2 regions of the Vibrio sp. SNU_ST1 genome follow, and region 1 is predicted to be linked to the other one. Evidence: riboswitches for the same ligand, from Rfam matches in the RefSeq annotation. Region 1 holds a riboswitch; the other holds the start of a gene.
What was found. Region 1 has a riboswitch for cobalamin ahead of Q5H80_RS12065 (cobalt-precorrin-5B (C(1))-methyltransferase). Riboswitches for the same ligand answer to the same signal wherever they lie in the genome.
Positions count from the first base shown of each region.

Region 2: linked by a shared signal. The riboswitch ahead of Q5H80_RS13680 (TonB-dependent receptor domain-containing protein) and the one ahead of Q5H80_RS12065 (cobalt-precorrin-5B (C(1))-methyltransferase) in region 1 are both predicted to bind cobalamin.

Region 1 covers NZ_CP130748.1:2,752,524-2,760,259, reverse strand. Annotated here, with positions in the region: gene Q5H80_RS12070 (precorrin-8X methylmutase) at 1-145, opposite strand, end outside; gene Q5H80_RS12065 (cobalt-precorrin-5B (C(1))-methyltransferase) at 166-1,338, opposite strand; cobalamin riboswitch at 1,445-1,573, opposite strand; gene Q5H80_RS12060 (phosphoglycerate mutase family protein) at 1,584-2,048, opposite strand; gene Q5H80_RS12055 (iron ABC transporter permease) at 2,038-3,063, opposite strand; gene Q5H80_RS12050 (ABC transporter substrate-binding protein) at 3,050-4,000, opposite strand; gene Q5H80_RS12045 (ABC transporter ATP-binding protein) at 3,997-4,755, opposite strand; gene metK (methionine adenosyltransferase) at 5,063-6,214, opposite strand; gene tkt (transketolase) at 6,591-7,736, shown strand, end outside.
Region 2 covers NZ_CP130748.1:3,074,920-3,082,655, forward strand. Annotated here, with positions in the region: gene murI (glutamate racemase) at 1-603, opposite strand, end outside; gene Q5H80_RS13675 (ATPase) at 664-1,329, opposite strand; gene Q5H80_RS13680 (TonB-dependent receptor domain-containing protein) at 1,378-3,240, opposite strand; cobalamin riboswitch at 3,280-3,483, opposite strand; gene trmA (tRNA (uridine(54)-C5)-methyltransferase TrmA) at 3,638-4,747, shown strand; gene Q5H80_RS13690 (YijD family membrane protein) at 4,821-5,192, opposite strand; gene fabR (HTH-type transcriptional repressor FabR) at 5,192-5,833, opposite strand; gene sthA (Si-specific NAD(P)(+) transhydrogenase) at 6,161-7,561, shown strand.

The sequences.
Region 1 (7,736 bases):
GAATAGCACGGCGAACTACATTCCATTCTCCTTGGTTGAAGTTGTGACCACCATGGAGTGTTTCGATTTCTTCATCAATGATAGAGAAAGAGTCACTTTCAATTTGACGACCTTGCTTGGTCATTTGACGCATATCATTAGTCATGGGATTTTCCTTGTTCATGCTTATTCATCATGAAAGTGAGTACTAGCTTCACTTCCTTTTGAGCAGAGATGTTCTGCTAACAGATCGCCATTAAAATCGATCAACTTGAATTCAATGCTGACGTGATGTTTGACATACACAGCGGCGTGCTCTGCAGCTTGTTTGCAGAGCAAGGTAAGAAAGTCGTAATTAGGTGTATCTTGGCCTGATTGGGCTTCTTTCCATGTATCTAGTACGTGGCGACCTGTGTTTGCTTGGCTAACAGCTTCGGCAAACTCATATGGTGCGCCTGATTGAGTGGCGAGATCGGCAAGCAATGAAAAGTCGATCGCTTTACCGGATACGTGAGTCATCATGTGCCCAGCGACCATCTTGCCTAGTTTGCCTATCATGGCGACCACGGTGATTTTGCTCACTTGATAACGTTTTGCCGCGCGCAGTCCGACCCCAACAAAATCACCAGCTTGGATAAAACACATCGAGTCATAACTTGGTAGCATGGCCATCGCTGACTTTTCGGTGCGAGATCCTGTTGTGAGAACCAAGTGGTTTTGGCCATTTTGTTTCGCTATTTGTACCGATTGACGCACAGATGCTGAAAACGCTGAAGTGGAGTAGGGTTTTACCGTTCCGCGTGTCCCTAGAATGGAAATACCACCGATTAAACCAAGTCTTGGCCCAATGGTTTCCTTGGCTCGCTCTTCGCCATCAGGGACGCAAATTTCCAGTGATATACCGACGTGTTTTTTCTGTTGACTGGTAGCTTGGTTCCATTCCAAAGTCACCATATCGAGAATGTTTTTTCGAGGAACAGGATTAATCGCCGCCTGACCGACGGGAAGTTCTAATCCGGGGAGAGTCACACGAGCTACGCCAACCCCGCCATCGATGTGAAAACCGGGATCTGAATGCCAGCGGGCAATACTCTGAATATGGGCTTCGTGGGTACAATCAGGATCGTCCCCTGCATCTTTAACGATGCTGGCGGTCACCGCATCGTTGGATGTTTGGATAAACGCGACCTTAAACGTAGCGGGCTCACCATTAGGTAAAGTGATGGAAATGTAGTCGGGCTTTTGTCCGGTCAACAGTGTTTGAACTGCCGCCCTGCTAGCTGCAGCCGCGCATGCTCCTGTGGTAAACCCACTGCGGAGATCGGACTTATTTTTTGATCGTTTAACTTTTGTGACCACAGTATTCTTCATCTACGTTTGAGGTATTGACGAATACAGAGCGTTCCCTTGCTAGACAAGGTATGGATTGGTGTTGAGTTTTCCCGCTCGATATTCATGTGTGCCCAGGTATTCTGACTTACGATGTTGAAAATATTCACTGCGTTTCGCCTTCCCAAATTTATGATTCAGTGGCCTATGAAACGCTCATCGCTTACAGCTGCGGGTACAGTTCAGGAGTTACACCTGATTCCCTGATGTTGACGTTATATTTCGATATCTATTCTGAGGATTTCTCCGTTGTTTGGTGTTTCAATTATTTGCTTTGGTGTCCCTAAACTGGCTAATGTTTTTATCCAATCGCCGTGTCCGAGGAGCAACACTGTTTTTTCATTGTTTTGATGACGAGATATTCGTTTTAGCCACTGAATCGCCATTGCTTTACGCTGTTCTTCAGAGTTGAATTCATTGAGTTCCACCTGTGAAATAACGGGTACGTTGAGGTAACGAGCTATAGTTTTAGCACTGGAAATGGCACGTCCTAATTGACTGGTGTAAATAGCATGGATAGTCAACGGTCTTTGAGTCGAAAGATAACGACCTACTTTATGCATCTGTCGTTTGCCTTCCATTGTCAGAGGGCTATCCAGTTGATTCTGTGCTTTGCCAATTCGATTCCATTCTGTTTCGCCATGACGAATCGCAATGATGGTTAAGCATTTAGTATTCATTACGCTTCTCCATCAAAATAGAAACAATGAATAGTGCGCCAAATGCAGTGGTGACGACACCAAGCGGAAGTTCCTGAGGGGCAACTAAGGTTCTCGCCAAAATATCACTTAATAGCATAAGCAAAGCCCCAATCAGCCCTGAAGAGATGAGTAACTTTTTGTGTAATGGGCCGATGATTTTCTTCGCGATATGAGGAACCATCAAGCCAATAAATCCGACAACTCCAATGATAGAAACAAAACATGCAGTAGCAAAAGCGCAGACAATAAAGACACCGCTTTGCAGGCGTTTTGTGTCTACGCCCATTGTTTGTGCTACGTCGTCTCCCGCAAGTAAACAATCTAACTGGCGATGTTTTAATATACTTAGGGCTATCAAGGCGATAAGTCCAGCAAGCACAATTAGCACATTGTCCCAGCGTGCGTTTCCTAGGCCTCCCAGCGACCAAAATAGAATTGAGTGGGCAGCTCGTTGATCACCATGGAAGACCAAGAAGTTAGTCAAGGCTGTAAATAAGAATGAAATAGCCAACCCGGCTAAAACAATTTGAGAAGACGCTTGCCCATCTACTTTTCTGACTAGAAATAGCACTGCCGAAGCCGAGATTATTCCGCCGATAAAAGCGGCGAGTGGAAGCGTCCAAATACCGATAGCGCTGCCGATTACTGTAATCACAAAGACAGCCCCAGTCGCAGCACCGGATGACAGCCCAAAAATGAAGGGGTCGGCAAGATCGTTTTTTGTGACGGTTTGCAATAACGCCCCAACAATACCTAGGCCAGCACCGCAAATAATGGCGATGAATGTTCTTGGCAGGCGTAAGTGTAGTACGACTTGATCTATCGGAGAGTCGATCTGTTGATTCATAGCCGCTGAAAAAATCGTAGCGACTTGTGCAAAAGATAGCTGAACGCTGCCTAAACTCAGAGAAAACATCGCTAAGAGGGCAAAAACAGAGCTGAATACGCAGGTGTTCAGTACGGTTCGGTTTAGGTTAGTACTAAGACTTGTCATGGATTTCTTGGATACGCTGTGCCAATTTTTCAATTGCAGCTATGTTTGCTGGCCCGGGAGTGATTTCCTCATAACGCAGAGGAAGGTATTGGGTGGTCTTTACCGCTGTTGTTAGTTTCATTGCTGGGTGTTGTTCTAAAAAGGCTTGCATGCCTTTAGCACCTGTACCATTTTGATAATCGAGAAGAATAATGACATCGGGGTTATGCATCGCAACCGACTCCCATGATGTGGTCCCCCAACTGATATCAAGTTCTTTCATGACATTGTTGCCACCTGCCGCTTCTATCATGGCACTCACGGTTGCGTATTTCCCTGCTGTAAATGGTTTCTCTTCCCCAGAATCATATAGAAAGACTTTAAGCGGAGTTTGATTCTCAGTTTGCTGTTGAATCAATACTAATTGCTCTTTCCAAGTGGAGATAAGTGTTTGAGCCCTGTCTTGCTGACCGAATAAAGTCGCAAGGCGTGTCACGTCATCGAACATTTGTTCCATGTTAGCTGGCTGCTTATCTTTACGGATGTGGCTGCAACTCTCATTAAGAATCAGAGTATTAATACCAAACTCTTTCAGAGAATCAGGCGTGACAGAGCCGCCCAAGCGCATACCGTAATTCCATCCAGCAAAGAAAACATCAGGGTTGGCATTAACTAATACCTCCAAAGAAGGGTATTTAGGTGCGAGCTCCGGAATGCTGCCTTGGAGGCGATTAAATTCAGGGGTCGTTTTGTAGTATCCGCTAATACCGGTCACTCCGATCATATTGCCTTCAAGCCCGAGAGAAAATGCCATCTCAGACATATTGATATCGTGAGTGATTAAGGTTTTAGGCGCTTTATCTAAGGTGAGTGTAGAGTCGCAGTTTTTTACCGTAATTTGGGCTTGTGCGGACATGGAAAGCAATAAAGTGAATGCTGATGCTGATAGTTTTTTCATGAAATTTCCTGTCCTTGGTCTAGTTCAATATCGAAAAATTTGCTTGTTTTCTGTGTTCGCTCATTGGTTGAGCTGATTAAATCGACTTCAAAAATCGGCTGAAGCTGTTTGTGGGTCAGTAGCTCTTCTACTTTCCCTTTGGTTACCACCTTACCGTGCTCTAAAATCACAATGTGCGTCGCGAACTTGGCCGCAAGGGAAATATCATGCAGTGAGCAAATCAGTGTTTTATCTTGATCTTTCAATAGTGATAAAACTTCCCCTTGAGCGCATGGGTCTAGGTGATTTAGAGGCTCATCCAATACCAGAAATTCTGCGTTCTGACATAAAGTTCGAGCAATATGCGCTCTCTGCTTCTGGCCTCCTGAAAGTTGTCCAATTCTTCGTTCGAGGAAAGCATTGATCTTTAGTGCTTCAGTTATATGATCAAGTGAAAAGCTAGAACTGGCTTGATGGGAAGCGGTAAGTTGAATGTACTCTCTTAGTGCTAAACGGCCATCCACTTGACTGTGTTGTGGAAGGTAACTGATTTGTTTTGCTCTTTGCTGGCAAGTTAACTTACGTAGCGGCAATTGGTTTATGACGACTTCGCCTTTGAAGGGAAGCAAATTAACAAGTGCCTTTAATAACGTGGTTTTTCCTGAACCATTACGCCCAATGACAACCCAGCGCTCACCTTGACTAATTTTTAGATCGAGTGGGTGTAGTCGTTGAGTGTTTTGTTGTTGAACAGAAAGGTTGTGGCAATAGAGCATGAGTTACTGAGAATGGTTTGTTTTTAACAAGTGCTATTACATTAAAATTTAAACGTTTGCGTAACATTGATCTCAGCACGTAAAATTCCCACTATTATCAAAATAATCTATAAGTTAACGCTTGCTTTACGTGAGAGGGCTAGGATTAGTGGAAGAATAGGAAGAATAGGAAGAATAGGAAGAATAGGAAGAATAGGAAGAATAGGAAGAATAGGAAGAATAGGAAGAATAGGAAGAATAGAAAGCAAAAAGCCTCTGAGAACAGAGGCTTTAAAATTACGTTTCAGCTAAGCATGTTGCGTAATGCTTACAGGCCCGCGAAGTCCGCAAGGATTGCTGCTTTGTCCGTTGCTTCCCAAGGGAATTCTTCACGACCGAAGTGGCCGTATGCTGCAGTCTTCTTGTAGATAGGTTGAAGAAGGTTCAACATCTCTTGAAGGCCGTATGGACGTAAATCGAAGTTTTGACGAACTGCTTCAATGATGATTTCGTGAGCTACTTTCTCAGTACCAAACGTTTCAACCATGATAGATGTTGGATCGGCAACACCGATAGCGTAAGACAGCTGAATCTCACAACGATCAGCCATGCCAGCTGCAACGATGTTTTTCGCTACGTAACGAGCTGCGTAAGCTGCAGAACGGTCAACTTTCGATGGATCTTTACCAGAAAATGCACCGCCACCGTGACGAGCGGCACCGCCGTACGTATCAACAATGATCTTACGACCTGTTAGACCACAGTCACCCATTGGACCACCGATTACAAAGCGGCCTGTTGGGTTAATGAAGAAGTTCGTGTCTTTGTTGATCCACTCAGCAGGAAGTACTGGCTTGATGATCTCTTCCATTACCGCTTCACGTAGGTCAGGTGTTGTTACTGAATCACAGTGTTGAGTCGAAAGAACAACAGCGTCGATACCAACGATTTTACCTTGGTCGTATTGGAACGTTACTTGAGATTTCGCATCTGGGCGAAGGAAGTTAAGCTTGCCGCTCTTACGTACTTCAGCTTGCTTTTTAACAAGAAGGTGAGAGTAAGTAATTGGAGCTGGCATTAGGATTGGCGTTTCGTTAGTCGCGTAACCAAACATGATACCTTGGTCGCCTGCGCCTTGATCTTTAGGATCGGCTTTATCAACACCTTGGTTGATGTCTGGAGACTGCTTACCAATGGTGTTTAGTACTGCACAAGAGTCAGCATCAAAGCCCATGTCAGAATGCACGTAACCAATTTCACGTACTGTTTCACGAGTGATTTCCTCGATATCAACCCATGCAGACGTGGTTACTTCACCACCAACCATTACCATGCCGGTTTTTACGTAAGTCTCACAAGCAACACGTGCTTTTGGATCTTGTTCAATGATGGCATCAAGAACAGCATCAGAGATTTGGTCTGCAATTTTATCTGGATGGCCTTCTGAAACAGATTCAGAAGTGAATAGGTGCTTAGCCATGAGAGCTCCACTTTTAGTTTAGTTTTTAGTTGCAAATAGTTAAATGCAAATAATTTATGCCGTCGCAATCGAGGAAGCGCCGCCATTCAATACAGTATATTTCGTAGGTGTTTCTACATCTAGACGGCTATTTTAAATTTCAGCGGTCGAATTACAAGCTCTTTTTTATGATATGTCATAACTAAACGTTTGCGCGTTGGTCGTGGAAAGGCATGTTAAGTGATGTAAATGATCGAAAATTGCGGAAAATGACAGTTAAAGTGCCAGTAAAACGTTTGCAGTCGCTATAGTCGTTTGAGAGAATACCCGCGCTAATAAAAATGAAAACTTTAGCATCTATCTCTTTTTTAAATCGCTTATGTATCCAGGAGCAGACATGCCTTCTCGTAAAGATCTAGCCAATGCAATCCGCGCACTTAGCATGGACGGTGTTCAACAAGCAAATTCAGGCCACCCAGGCGCACCTATGGGTATGGCTGACATAGCTGAAGTTCTTTGGCGTGGCCACTTGAACCACAACCCAGCAAATCCAGAGTGGGCTGACCGCGACCGTTTTATTCTGTCTAACGGTCATGGTTCTATGCTGATTTACTCTCTGCTTCACTTAGCAGGTTACGAGCTTTCAATTGAAGACCTAAAAAACTTCCGTCAACTGCACTCTAAGACTCCAGGTCACCCAGAGTACGGTTACGCTCCTGGTATCGAGACAACGACTGGCCCTCTAGGTCAAGGCATCACGAATGCTGTTGGCATGGCAATGGCTGAAAAAGCGCTTGCTGCACAGTTCAACAAAGAAGGCCACGACATCGTAGACCACTACACTTATGCATTCATGGGTGACGGTTGTCTGATGGAAGGTATTTCTCACGAAGCATGTTCGCTAGCGGGTACGCTAGGTCTTGGCAAGCTGGTTGCTTTCTGGGATGACAATGGCATCTCTATCGATGGTGAAGTTGAAGGTTGGTTCTCTGACGATACACCTAAGCGTTTTGAAGCATACGGTTGGCACGTAATCCCAGCGGTTGATGGTCACAATGCTGACGCTATTAACGCAGCTATCGAAGCGGCTAAAGCGGATCCTCGTCCAACGCTTATCTGTACTAAGACTATTATCGGTTTTGGTTCTCCAAACAAAGCGGGTACGCACGACTGTCACGGTGCTCCACTAGGCGCTGATGAAATCACAGCAACTAAAGCGGCACTGGGTTGGGAACACGGTCCTTTCGAAATTCCAGCTGATATCTCAGCTGAGTGGGATGCGAAAGAAGCTGGCGCAGCGAAAGAAGCAGCGTGGAATGCTAAGTTTGACGCATACGCAGCGGCTCACCCAGAGCTAGCAGCAGAATTCAAACGTCGTACTAACGGCGAGCTTCCAGCTGAATGGGAAGAGAAAGCAAACGCAATCATTGCTGATCTTCAAGCTAACCCAGCAAACATCGCATCACGTAAAGCATCTCAAAACGCACTAGAAGCGTTCGGTGCTATGCTACCTGAATTCATGGGCGGCTCTGCTGACCTTGCG
Region 2 (7,736 bases), 320 kb from region 1:
TAGCACTTGCTGAATCTCTGATTTGATCAGTGGAAAATGAGTGCACCCTAAAACAGCCACATCAATTGTGTTGATCATTGGTTGAAGGATTTGCTGCAGCTCTTCAAGGTTAATCGCCTCACCTCTGAGTTTATCTTCGGCCATATCCACCAGCCGGGTAGAACCTAACAGCTCTACTCTTTTATTACTCGAGAAGTTTTTGATGAGCTCGTGCGTGTATTCACGAGTAATCGTCGCGGGAGTAGCAATAAGGCCAACCGCTTTATTAGCCAGTAACGAGGCAGGTTTGATTGCCGGGACAACACCGACAATAGGGATAAGGTTATTAGCGCGAAGTGTAGGCAGGACTATCGTACTGGCCGTATTACAAGCTATCACCACGATATCAATAGCGTGACTCGCCACAAAACTGGCGACGATACTTTGGACTCGCTGAATGAGGACTTGCTGCTCGAGCTCACCGTATGGGTAAGCCTCGTTATCGAATACATAAGTATAGTTATGATTCGGTAGTAACTGGCTTACCTCTTTATATACGGACAGACCGCCAACTCCAGAATCAAAGATCAATATGTTTTTTTGTATGCTTTCCGACACAACCATTACCTTTAATAAGTTCCGTTGCAATGATACCCCTTCACTTAGTTTTCGCCAATCATCACTCTACATAATGCAAGCTCGGTAGCGTTGATGCACAAAGCGCTCACCATGCTCTACATTTTCCAGCTCTATCTTAAGCTTTCCTTTAAAGCATGGCGCTGACGTGACTAAAGTATGGAACTCACCATCTTCGCCGCATGGGTCGACGTGACTCGGTAAACTTTCGATTAGCTCAAACGTGTATTCTTTCCCACAATAGCTCATGTCTAATGCATCGCTATCGACCGTGACGAGAAAGGTTTCGATTCCTCTGTCTATGATTTCACTCGCAAGTGCCTGACTACTCTCTCCCATTAGGGGAAACACACACTCCCAACCAGCTGGTTCTATATAACTTCTTCTGTAATCGGCAATGCCATTACAGAACATATCTCCAAACGCAACCGCATCGATTGATAAGCCAGAACCTTTAAGTGCCGAGACAATCGTACTTTGGTAAACCTCATTACTTGGGAAGACTTCCGGTAGCTCAATCATGATTAATGGTAAACCGACCAATCGAGATTGCATTGCAACTACCTCAATAGGAGTTACCTGGAAAGGAACTTCATCTCCAACATACGTCGTATAGAGAGCAACAACTTCGTACTCGGTGCTTTCAAGTAGACGCTCTAACGTTAACGTTGAGTCTTTACCTGACGACCAACTTATGACGACTTTCTTTTTCATTGATATATCCAATAAGAAAAAACCGCCCGAAGGCGGTTTAGTTGTTAATTAGAACTGGTAAGACGCTGATACGAAGTATTCACGACCCGGTGTCGCGTAGCCACTATACATTTCATAGTCTTTATCAAATGCGTTACTCAGTTTACCTTTCACTTTAAGGTCTGAAGAAACTGCGTATTCAGCAGTAAAGTTCCAAAGGCTGTAACTTGCTAATCGTGTTGTCCCTTTAAAGCGTTCACCTTGGTAAAGGTACTGAGAACCTAAAATCCAATCACCAAATTCAGCAAAAGAATTCCACTTAGCACCTTGTTTAGAGCGGTATGCTAATTGTTGTTCCTTTCCATTCGACTTATCTACTGGATCTTTCCAATCAAGGTAGAACTGGTGCGTAACGATTGAGGTGTCAAAACCTAGACCTAGTTCAATACCTTTTATTTCAGCCTCACCAATATTAGTCATGCCTGAACCTTGCCACATCAACATATTATCAATCTTATTGATGAAACCTGTAATAGACCAATCTAAAGAAGGATATGAACCTTCTAACGTCAGCTCGGTATTCTGAGAGTCTTCTGCTTTTAGATTAGGGGCTTCATAACCTGGGTAGTATAGATCTAAAAAGGTAGGTGCTCTGAAGGCTGTGCCATGGCTGGCTTTAATCTCATAGTTATTTAGAAACGCCCAACCTGCAGCCGCTTGCCACGTTGTTGTATTTCCATACTGGCTATTATCATCATTTCGAGCGCTTGCTTCCAGTGTCCAACTATCTAGAGTGTATTGACTAATAACACTTACACCATAGTTTTCACGCGGGTTCTCTTCTGGCTTGTAGTAACTAGAACCTGTATAGCCCTCACCTAACTCTTCACGACGGTAATCTAACCCCCCCCCCAAAGCCAACTGCTCACTTACTCGGTATGAATTTAGCCAAGCAGCATTAATTTGGTTGATCGATGTGATGCCTCCACTTTTTTTACCCTTACCTACGACGTAATCATAGTTATCTTGCTCTGCATAAGTAAGGTCAAGAGTTGAAGTGAGGCTGTCTTCGTTGTAAGCCACATTTGTGTTAATTGAGCGAAACTCAGTTCTACCAACCTTTTCTTTATGAACAGCAGGATAAGTAACACCATTCCAAGACGATGCTTTACTGCTACTGTCATATTCGCCTTCGTTATCGTAAGCAACAACATTTACAAAAGCATTAACTTCCTTGGTTAACTGATTTTGGTAGCCGATATTTACATTATATGACTCAAAACCATGCTCATCACCATCATTAATACCCACTAGAGGTTTTACGTTGAAACCGTCATCTTTTTCATAACCAACGACGGCTTTAATGTGTTGGCTCTCATCTATCTTATGCAGGGCCGCTAAAGACGTTACGTAATGGTTATTTGTACCGTAGCCACCATATACTTTAACTGCATTTTCACTCACATCAGCTCTGGTAATAATATTGATTACTCCAGAAATTGCTTCTGAACCATATATAGAAGCACGAGCACCTCGAATGAATTCAACTCTTTCAATTGAGTTAACTGGCAGAGAGTTAAAGTCAACGCCTCCCATCATAGCTCTTGGTAAGCGAGTGCCATCCATAAGAACTAGAACTTGAGAGGAGCTACCACCACGTACATAAAATGATGCACTTTGACCACGGCCACCATATTGAGCAACTTCAACACTAGGCAGCGTACGAAAAACCTCAAGAAGACTATTCGCTTGAAGTTTAGAAATATCTTCTTTGGTAATGACAACGGTTTGCGCTAATACCGCACCATCAACTTGTTCAAAGCGGTTAGCCGTAACCACCATTGTTTCGTCGGTAGATGCTTCTTGGGCGTGTAAATTGGAGATAGGTGAAAGCAGCGATGCTACAGCAACCGCTAAAAGGGATTTGTTCATGTTGTGATCCTAAATCGCGTAAAGTCCTACCAAACCACATTTTATGGTTTGGCCGCTGGCAGGTATTCGGACTCAAGAGCACAACCTTATGGTTACCTAATATTCGACTTCCCACAAAATGCTATTTGCAGTGTCTTTGAATACTCGTTCTCTCTTACCGCTGCGCGTCAGTTCTGGATTTACACCAGATTCCCTCTTCAGCCATCTATACATCCACATGGCACCAGCTTGCCGGAAATAGTATTGACCTATGAATCATTTGTCTAGTCTAAGATAGTTATAAGCTATAGTTTTCATCGTCTATTTAGACTGAATGGCCCTCAACACTGGACAAGCGCCTGTGATTGAATAAAATCTGCGCTCTTGATTTAAAAGCACGACAGCAAAAGGCATAACAATGGCGAATTTAGAAGTAAACCCGCAACGCTACCAAGAACAACTGGCAGAAAAGACTGAGCGTCTTACTGAAATGTTCTCAGAATATAATGTGCCTGAGCTGGAAGTGTATGAATCTCCAGAACAACACTACCGCATGCGTGCAGAGTTCCGCGTGTGGCATGAAGGTGACGATATGTATTACGTCATGTTCAATCAAGAAACTAAAGAAAAATACCGTGTCGACCAGTTCCCAGCAGCTAGCCGCCTGATCAACGACCTAATGCCTCTATTAACGGATGCAATGAAGGACAACCACTCTCTACGCCACAAATTATTCCAAGTAGACTTCCTTTCGACTTTAAGCGGCGAGGTTTTGGTGTCACTGCTTTACCACCGCCAATTAGGTGAGCAGTGGATTCAAGACGCTAAAGCGCTAAAACAACAATTGAATGATGAAGGTTTTAACCTAAACCTGATTGGCCGTGCGCGTAAGATGAAAATAGTACTGGATCGCGACTACGTCATTGAAAAGCTAGATGTGAATGGTGATAGCTACATCTACCAGCAAGTTGAGAACAGCTTTACTCAACCAAACGGTAAAGTAGCAGAGAAAATGCTGGAGTGGGCAGTCGACTGTACTCAAGACAGCAAAGGCGACTTGCTTGAGCTTTACTGTGGTAACGGTAACTTCTCACTAGCGCTGGCACAGAACTTTGAGCGTGTACTGGCAACAGAGTTAGCGAAGCCATCTGTTGAGTCTGCTCAATACAACATTGCGGCGAACAAGATTGATAATGTTCAGATCATCCGCATGTCTGCGGAAGATTTTACCGTAGCAATGGAAGGCAAGCGTGAATTCCGTCGTCTACAGCAAGCGAACATCGATCTTAAGAGCTACAACTGCAACACTATCTTTGTTGATCCACCGCGTTCAGGTATGGATGTTGATACTTGTAAGATGGTTCAAGGCTACGAGCGTATCATGTACATCTCTTGTAACCCTGAGACATTGAAAGAGAATCTAGACATTCTAAGCGAAACACACGACATCACTCGTTTTGCTCTATTTGACCAGTTCCCTTACACGCATCACATGGAAGCCGGTGTATTCCTAGAGCGTAAGGCGTAAATCTCGCTCCCTAAGACATACAGCAGATACAAAAAAACGAGCCAATTGGCTCGTTTTTTATTTATACGTTGGTTTACGCGGTTTTACCGATAAAGCCTAGCTTCTTACCTACCCAAGCGAGTAGCAGCATCGCTACAATAATCGCAAAGAAGTTTGAGCCTGCATCAGGGTGTTGTGCTTTCACAAAAGCCGAATGGCCAAATGCACCTACAAAGAAACAAGCTAAACCCACTAATGGAATATCTTCAGATACTGGATTCGTTAGGTATTCTTGGTAAAGTGCTTGTACCGCCAAGACTAAAGCAATCAGTGGGAAAATAGAGAAGCCCACTTCGCTCATTGTTACCCAAGATAACAGAGCATCACCACACACACCGGCAATAACAGCAAGTACGAGTGTCTTTCTTTCAGAACCACGGTTTACAGTATTATTTTCATTCGACATTATTCAATCCCGCCTTTTAATCGGTTACGTTCACGTTCTTTACGATACCAAAAAGCCCCTTTGGCCATCATTCGCAATTGCATGATCAAACGTTCAGCTAATTCATCTCGCTGACGTCGATCTAAATCTAATGCTTCTGCCCCTGAGTTAAAAACCAAGATGACGGAGGCTTCCGCTTGAGTAAAAGCTTCGTCTCTTGTCATTCCTGTTGTGATTAAATATTCGGTTAACTCAGCAGAGAAGTGCTGTATCTCACGAGCTACCGCAGCACGAAACTCAAATGAAGTTCCTGAGCGCTCCCGCAATAACAGTCTGAATACGTTTGGACTGCTTTCAATGAATTCCATAAAGGTTTCAACCGATGTGCGAATCACGCTGCCTTCTTTTACTATGCGTTGCCTAGCTTGACGCATCAGTTGACGCAACAATAAACCACCTTCATCAACCATGGTTAAGCCAAGCTCATCCATGTCTTTGAAATGACGATAAAAGGAAGTCGGAGCTATTCCAGCCTCACGAGCGACTTCTCTCAAGCTTAGATTAGAAAAACTACGATCGGCACTGAGTTGGCTAAATGCCGCATCAATTAAGCTACGACGAGTCTTTTCTTTTTGCTGTGCGCGAATGCCCATTGGTTTCATACTTTATCAACATCTTCTTTTACAGCCTAAACAGGCATGTCTAATACTCTATTCAATATAACGCGAATCACTTACTTATATAAGGCACTCTGGTTATATAAGACACTAAACACTCCTCTTTGTTCACGTATCGAAGTAAATACGTTCAAAGAAAACATTTCAATATCCGCACCGTCATTTGGAGACATACGACATACCAAATATTATTTTTTCAGTAGCATGACGTGATCTCACCGACTCTCTGATGCCCTTTTCATGTACCCAAGAACAGAATCAGTTAAAATCTCGCTAAAGCAATGTTAATCAAATATAACAAGGAAGATATCTATGTCGCACTCCAACCACTTTGATGTAATCGTAATTGGTAGTGGCCCCGGAGGAGAAGGGGCAGCGATGGGATTAACCAAAGCCGGGTTGAACGTTGCTATCATTGAAAAAGAGAGCAGCGTTGGTGGTGGTTGTACCCACTGGGGGACTATTCCTTCCAAAGCACTGCGTCATGCCGTAAGTCGTATTATTGAATTCAACAGTAACCCTCTGTTTTGTCAGAACAATAAAAGTATCCACTCAACATTTTCCAATATTCTGGGGCATGCTAAATCGGTCATCGACAAACAGACTCGCTTGCGCCAAGGTTTCTACGATCGCAACCAATGCACGTTAGTCTTCGGTACTGCACGTTTTATCGATACCCACACGATCTCCGTAATGCAAAGCGACGGTACTGAAGAACACTACAGCGCAGACAAATTTGTTATCGCGACAGGTTCTCGTCCTTATCAGCCAGACAACGTCGACTTCATGCATGAACGTGTCTACGACAGCGATTCGATTCTTTCTCTTAAACACGATCCTCAGCACATCATCATCTATGGTGCTGGTGTTATCGGCTGTGAATATGCCTCTATATTTCGCGGTTTAGGCGTTAAAACCGATCTCATTAATACTCGCGATCGCCTGTTGTCCTTCTTAGATAACGAAACCTCAGATGCACTTTCTTACCACTTCTGGAACAGTGGCGTTGTTATTCGTAACGATGAGACCTTTGAGAAAATTGAAGGAACTGATGATGGTGTAATCATTCACCTAGAGTCAGGTAAAAAAATGCGTGCCGATTGCCTACTGTATGCCAATGGTCGAACGGGCAATACAGATAAACTGAACCTTGGTGCGGTTGGCTTAGAAGCGGACTCTCGTGGACAAGTATCAGTCAACAGCAACTACCAAACCAGTGTTGAACATGTTTACGCTGTCGGTGATGTGATTGGGTATCCTAGCCTAGCAAGTGCTGCTTATGACCAAGGTCGATTTGTGGCCCAAGCCGTGGTGAAAGGTGAAGCAGAAAGACACCTTATCGAAGACATCCCAACAGGTATCTACACCATTCCTGAGATCAGCTCTGTCGGTAAAACCGAGCAAGAGCTTACTGCAGCTAAAGTACCGTATGAAGTGGGACGTTCTTCATTCAAGCACTTAGCTCGCGCTCAAATTGCAGGTAAAGATATTGGTAGCTTGAAGATACTTTTCCATCGTGAAACTAAAGAGATTTTAGGTATCCACGTGTTTGGTGAACGTGCCGCTGAAATAATTCACATTGGTCAGGCGATCATGGAACAAAAAGGTGAAGCCAACACCATCGAATACTTTGTGAATACTACCTTTAACTATCCGACGATGGCCGAGGCGTATCGCGTCGCAGCGCTTAACGGACTTAACCGTTTGTTCTAAACAAAGAACCAATAGGACTATTTGACCACCTGTAGGCCAAATACATAAACAGCAAGCCATGAGCTTGCTGTTTTTATTTAAGACACTGAATTATTGCGTCATACCAGCATTAAAATCATGTCATTCTAAATGCTACTTTACCTGCACTGTCTCTATTTTTTGTTCCCTGAACTAA